2 linked regions of the Oligoflexus sp. genome follow. The protein of the gene in region 2 interacts with the protein of the main gene of each other region in a pairwise test. Links are inferred from orthologs where the notes say so. Each region holds a gene or a part of one and is shown on either strand. Other genes may lie near its edges.

Region 1 (3,103 bases), on a different replicon or contig from region 2:
CTTTTCTTCAGGTCGTAACGGAAGACGATATCGTGCCCGTGGATAAAGGCGGCATGAAGGAAGCCGAGCTGGTGCGTGAGGATATCAACGGCATGCTCATGCGTTCCGAGATTCCGACCAATCAGCAGATCACCGATGCGAAGGATCTGGAGTCCGTCGCCGGCATCGACGATATGATCGAAGTCGTGGGCGAGCGCGAGCGTCCTGATAAGGTGCCACTTATCGTACCAGCTTTTATCGTGGCGGATGAATTCGAAGAGCTGGGTCGTATCGTGGGTGGCTCGGCTGGTTCCTATCTGATCGACAAAGGCCAGTTCCTGATCGTGGAGCCTGAAGACGACGACAGCCTGAAGACCGGCACCAGCTATACGATCGTGCGGGAAACCGGTAAAGTGCGGACCAAAAACGGCAACGACTTCGTGGGCTACCGTTATGAATTCATCGCGCATATCCAGGTGAATTCCAAGGACGAAGACGAGGACGTGTTCCGGGCCCAGGTCATTTACAACAGGCTCGGCGTGATGCCCGGCGACATGGTGATCGCGTACCGTTCGACCAAGCGCAGCATGCCCGTGAATCCTCCGCAAAGCATTCAGGGCGCGAATCAGCAGGTCGTGGCGTTTACCGAGCCCTTCATGGCGGTCGGCGGCCGTGGGGCCTTCGTCTTCCTTGAGCAGAACGAAAACAAGCTGCAGGAAGGCCAGGTCTACAACATCATGCAGAACGTGAAGGTGGCCGCGCCGAGTTTTCTGCGCGGTGATCTGCCGGATACGGAGAGTCAGGTGGCCAAGGCCTACATCGTGGATGCCTCCGCGTCCGGTGCCCTCGGTTTTATTTTGAGCGATGTGCTCGAAGTTCGACTGGGTGATAAGGCGAGTCCCTGAGTATTTGTCCGAGCCTTGATTCCATGTCCGTGGTTTTTCCCTTTCAGAAAATTTAAACCTCTTTTCGTTTGTGCGAAGGAGGTTTCATGTCCGTCATTCCCCAACTCGAAGCGCATTGTTCTCATGTCCTATCCCAATGGATGTATCGCTGGCTGTCTCTGCCGTTACATCAGGAGAGCGAAGACCCGCGCGTTACGATCGAAGCGCTCGGGGTGAGCGATTGGGCTGATTATATTCACTATCGTTTGGAGGCAGGGACCGTACCGTGGACGAATCTCATGCGCTCAGCTCAAGCGAGTCCGATCGCTCTCGCCACTTTGATTCATGAAAATATCAAGCAGACCACGCGTGCCGGTGCGCAGCTGATCGACTTCTATCATCCGCTTTATCCGGCGCTTCTTGCATGTATCAAAGATCCACCCAACTGCCTGACCGTTTTGGGTCCGCCCGAGACCTTGAGCAAGCCTTCGATCAGCATTGTGGGCTCGCGCCGTGCGTCTGGTTTTGCTCTGCGGGAAACGGAAGAGCTGGCTGCCGCCCTGGCCGCGGAAGGGGGTGTCATTGTCAGTGGTGGAGCTTTGGGTTGCGACATCACAGGGCATCGGGGAGCGCTGCGCTCGGGAGAAAGGCCCTGTCCAACGATTGTGGTGCTCGCGGGCGGACTCTCACGCTTCTATCCGCGTTGCAACGAAAACGTCTTTCGACTCCTGCAAAAATCCGGAGCGGTTTTCATTAGCGAAAGACTCTGGGAATATCCTGCCAGACCTTATGATTTTCCGGTACGAAACCGCATCATCACAGGGCTTTCGCCGCGTCTTCTTCTGATGCTCGCAGGTGAACGATCTGGCGCAAAAGTGACCGCCCAGCTCGCATTGGAACAGGGTCGGGAGGTCTTTGTCATGGTGCATCCCGAAGATGATGTGCGCGCACTCGGCTCGAAACAGTTGCTGCTGGAGGGCGCGACACCTTTCTTTTCCGCGCAGGACTATATGCGCATGGCCTGGAGCTGTGACGGCAGGGATTGGTTTGAAGCTGGTTCTGGCTTCGATCGTGTTTAAGGAATTTGTTTTGCTTTCCCGGGGACAAAGTCTTAGTCTATAAGAAAGTACATTCAGCATTAATATCGGAACCGTTGATATCAGAACTTAAGATATTGATGGATCCAGTTGAGGGGAGTGAGACATGCACAGTGTCACTTCACAGGCGACGTGGTGGTCTGTGGTCCGTGCCATGGCCGAAATGGTAATCTTTGGCTATGACGAACTGGAACTGACGGAACGTTACGTTCGCGACGAGCTTCTGGAAGCAGGGTTTTCTTCGACGGATATCGAAGCGGCCTGCGACTGGGTGGAAAAAGCCGTGAATTCGGGAACCGTCGTGGAATCACTCGCTATGCTGCAAAGCAAAGGCGAAGGCGTTCGCATCACCAATCCGATGGAACGCATCAACTTTAGCAACAAGATCTGGTCGAAGATTGAGCTGTGCCGGCATAAAGGGATTCTTTCCAGTGACATCATTGAACGCATGCTCGAAGGAGCCCGCGTCATTGATACTCGTGACTGGGATGATGAAGAAGTCAGCAACCTGCTGGCGGAAATCTTTATCGCCGTGCTGCCTGGAACATCGGAAGGCGACTTCCATGACATGTTCCACGCCTGCGTGCCCGATTACTATTGCTGATAGACGAAAGACCTGTCCCCTCTTACTGGAGGGGCTGTCTTGCTCATACAAAATCTTCTCGCATCCTACTTTCGCGACCCTTGTTTGGATGAAGTTCTGATCAATGGCTGTGATCAGGTCCTTCTTCTCTCTGGCGCTCAAAGGCGCATGGAATCTTCACCTTTTTCCTCCACTCAAAGTATGATCGAAGCCTGTCAGAACCTGGCTTTTTCACAGAACCTGCGTCTGGATCCTTTGATGCCGGCCGCGGGTGGCGCTTTGGAGATGGACGCCGAGCATTTCCGCTGGCACTGCGTCTTGCCTCCGGTTTCACGCGATGGTCCACTTTTGAGTCTCCGGCGTCATCGCCTCCGTGCTCTTGATCTTAAAGATTTTGTGACATCTTTTATGATCACGGAGCTGGACCGTGTTGCCGCTGCGTCCGCACCTCTTTTGATTGCAGGACCTACCGGCGCGGGGAAAACCTCGCTGATGATGGCTCTTTTACAGCGTACGGCCCGGGACATGCGCGTGGCGATCCTGGAACAGCTTGCCGAACT
Region 2 (3,099 bases):
GAGGATGCTGAAGCAGCTCAGGCTGCGCTTGAGCCCGTTCCGATTGGTGGCGCTTACCTGGCCTGCCGCTATGAAGTCATGCCTGACAACGGCGAAGTCTGGTGTCGCCTGGAAGAGAATAGTCAGCCCGTGTTTGTGAATTCGTCTCCAACTCTGGAGAATTGGGTCTTCACGCAGAATGATGTTCCCTTCGATGCCGCACCCCTGGCCTTGGATACGACGAGCGGCTGGCAGTGGGCGATTAAAATCCCCCAGGATATCCTGGTGGACGTCTCGCTTGATATCTTTGTCAACGGCATGCGCTATCACTTCAATACCACTATCTCGAGCTTGCCGCCTGATGATGACAATAGCGGTCCGGGTTCCGGTACAACGCCCGCGGCTCCGATGCAGGACAAACGCTATGCCTATGGTGGAAGCGCGAGTTTCGTCGTCGATAATAATCCCTTCTCACTCGCGGCACCGGAAAGCTGTCTGCCGGCTGAAGGCGGGAACACGTTGCCGGATCCAACTTTGCCGAACCTGCGCCTCTTTTTGAAGGCGCAGAGCTTTCACTTTCCCTTCAAAATGAGCAAGGACAGTCTTCTGACCGTGAGCCTCGATGAAGTCTGCGGTCAGATGCGCCCGATTCATTATGCTGAACTTTTAGGTCCCGGTGTGAATATCCGTGCGGCCATTCCCATCGGTGCGAAAAAAGTCGTGGTAACGCGGGGTACGGCGCTGCCGCCCGGCGATTATGAAGTGCGCGTTCACTTTGTTCCGCGCAGCTTTGCTGATCTGCAGGCGCAGGAAAGTTTCGCCTTTGGCAAAATGATTCTGGAATCGAGCAGCGAGCTGTCGCCTGGACGGGCGTATACCAACAATAATAAACCGGACTGACTCCGCTGAAAACGATAAGAGCGACCCCTCTTAACGAGGAGCCGCTCGAAAGCACAGTAAGCTCAAACTCAATCCTTGGCGCCGGCAGCCTTGGCCTTCGGCTCAGCATCATCGGCTTTTCCCTTACGGGCGCCTTTGGCTTCAGCCTTGGCCACGTCCGACTCTTTTTTCGGTTCCTGCAGATTGGGGAAATTGAGCTTCTTCTTCACTTCGTATTCGATCTGGGCTTTCAGCTCGGGATTGCCTTCCAGGAATTCCTTCGCTTTCTCACGGCCCTGACCCAAACGCTGATCCTTGTAAGAGAACCAGGCGCCGGTCTTGGTAATGATTTCATGGTTGGAAGCCAGATCGATCAGATCACCGATATGGGAAATACCCGTACCGAAGAGCACATCGAACTCCGCTTCTTTGAAAGGCGCGGCAACCTTGTTCTTCACGACTTTCACACGCACGCGGTTCCCGATCACATCCTCGCCCTGCTTGATGGACGCCAAGCGGCGGATATCAAGACGAACCGAAGAATAGAACTTGAGCGCGTTACCACCGGTGGTGGTTTCCGGACTTCCAAACATCACACCGATCTTCATACGGATCTGGTTGATGAAGATGACCGTACAGTTCGTACGGGACACGGAGCCGGTCAGTTTCCGAAGAGCCTGGGACATCAGGCGGGCCTGAAGACCCACATGCATGTCACCCATCTCGCCTTCGATTTCCGCTTTCGGGGTCAGAGCCGCCACAGAGTCGATGATCACAAGGCTCACCGCTTCACTGCGCACCAGCATATCGACGATTTCCAGAGCCTGTTCGCCGGTATCAGGCTGTGAAACCAGAAGTTCATCCAGGTTCACGCCGATCTTTTTCGCGTAGGAGGTATCAAGAGCATGCTCAGCATCCACAAAAGCTGCCACACCGCCGGCTTTTTGCACTTCAGCCGCAATATGCAGAGTCAGCGTTGTTTTCCCGCTGGATTCTGGTCCAAAGATCTCGATCACACGTCCCTTGGGCAAACCACCCACTCCGAGAGCTGCATCCAGTGACAAGGAACCGGTCGAAATAGATTCGATCCGACTGGCATCCTGCTCCGCCTGACCCAAACGCATGATGGCACCTTTGCCGAATTGCTTCTCAATCGAGCTCAGCGCTGCGTCAATGGCCTTTGTGCGTTCGGCGGAATTTTCTAAACCCATGTTATCTCCTCTCGATAGTGTCGATCCGCTCCAGAGCCATCAGGGTTCCCCCTGCTACGGCCATGGGCATCAAAATAAAATGAACGAAGGGTATCACCAGCCACAGGCCAAAGCCTAAAATGGCAAAATAATCCTGTCTCGCTTCCCTTAACCTTTGTTTCAGACTCCAGCCTCGCCTGGCCATGGGATAATCATAGTAATCCCACCCTACCAGACTAGCTGCCACAAATATGCCCAGAAGATTCAGCCCCGGTACCAGAAAGACCAGAAGAGACAGTACCATAATGAGCAGGACCTTCTTGAGTTCCTCCGGAATATTCTTGAGCGACTGCCACAGCGAGATTTCCGTCACCCGCCCCCGCTTCTCCTTCTCCACCGCACAGGACAGCAACTCATAGAGCGGCGCCGCCAGAACGTTGGTGGTCAAAAGACCAAAGAGAAGAGACAGTCCCAAAGCTGCCAGATAGAGCAGGCCCTTGCTTATGTAATAAAGAAGGACCCAGAGCCACCCCTCACCCGGTTCGAAGAGCAGGGTTCGCATAATATCCGCCTGGTATTCCCAAAAAAGCAGCAGCGCAGCTGCCATCAGTCCCAATCCTACCAGAGTTGGGATGAACAAAAGAAGGAACCAAATCGGATGTTGGCTTAGCCACTTGACTCCCAACCAATACAGACGACTGCCGCGAACCAAATCGCGGATGGGATTGATCATGCGAAACATACTTTCCTGCCGCAGGGGCGGCATCTTCAGCTACGGAAACCGGAAGCCGATACACAGTCTAAGCATTCTCACGGGAAAACTGAAGAGACATCCCATGCAAGCGTCCGCGGCTGAAGACTCAATCCAACAACCATACAATGATATGGCCTCACACCCTTTTAAACGGTTTTCCATCCGACTTCCAAGAGAAATTTTGTACTTTTTTGCAAAGGCGTGGAGCTCATGCATTCTGCTGCTTATTTGGGGAGCAAACCCCCATGCATACGCGGCTGAGTCCCAGGACGGATGGCGCTCTGCGGCGCTGATGCC

Evidence for each region.
Region 1: the proteins of recA (region 2) and VFO10_RS14250 interact in binary tests that used the Bacillus subtilis proteins (3 or more experiments, as listed by UniProt). The link is inferred for Oligoflexus sp. from one-to-one orthologs.

The regions. Positions count from the first base shown.
Region 1 is NZ_DASTAT010000066.1:33,667-36,769, forward strand. Bases 175-2,956 are described here. They hold VFO10_RS14250 (DNA-processing protein DprA), read left to right. Parts: upstream 175-970; coding sequence 971-1,942; downstream 1,943-2,956. Other genes in these bases: VFO10_RS14245 (LysM peptidoglycan-binding domain-containing protein), read left to right, coding at 175-884; VFO10_RS14255 (DUF494 family protein), read left to right, coding at 2,067-2,564; VFO10_RS14260 (ATPase, T2SS/T4P/T4SS family), read left to right, coding at 2,604-2,956. Outside these bases: more of VFO10_RS14245, read left to right, coding at 1-174; more of VFO10_RS14260, read left to right, coding at 2,957-3,103. UniProt on the Bacillus subtilis protein: Protein that helps load RecA onto ssDNA during transformation. Binds cooperatively to circular ssDNA, is able to bridge different segments of DNA. Favors the loading of RecA onto SsbA- or SsbB-coated ssDNA and formation of RecA-DNA filaments.
Region 2 is NZ_DASTAT010000050.1:7,899-10,997, reverse strand. The notes cover bases 9-2,786. They hold recA (recombinase RecA), read right to left. Parts: upstream 2,070-2,786; coding sequence 948-2,069; downstream 9-947. Other genes in these bases: VFO10_RS09970 (EI24 domain-containing protein), read right to left, coding at 2,071-2,781; VFO10_RS09980 (hypothetical protein), read left to right, coding at 9-879. Outside these bases: more of VFO10_RS09980, read left to right, coding at 1-8; VFO10_RS09965 (hypothetical protein), read left to right, coding at 3,095-3,099. UniProt on the Bacillus subtilis protein: Multifunctional protein involved in homologous recombination, DNA repair and competence.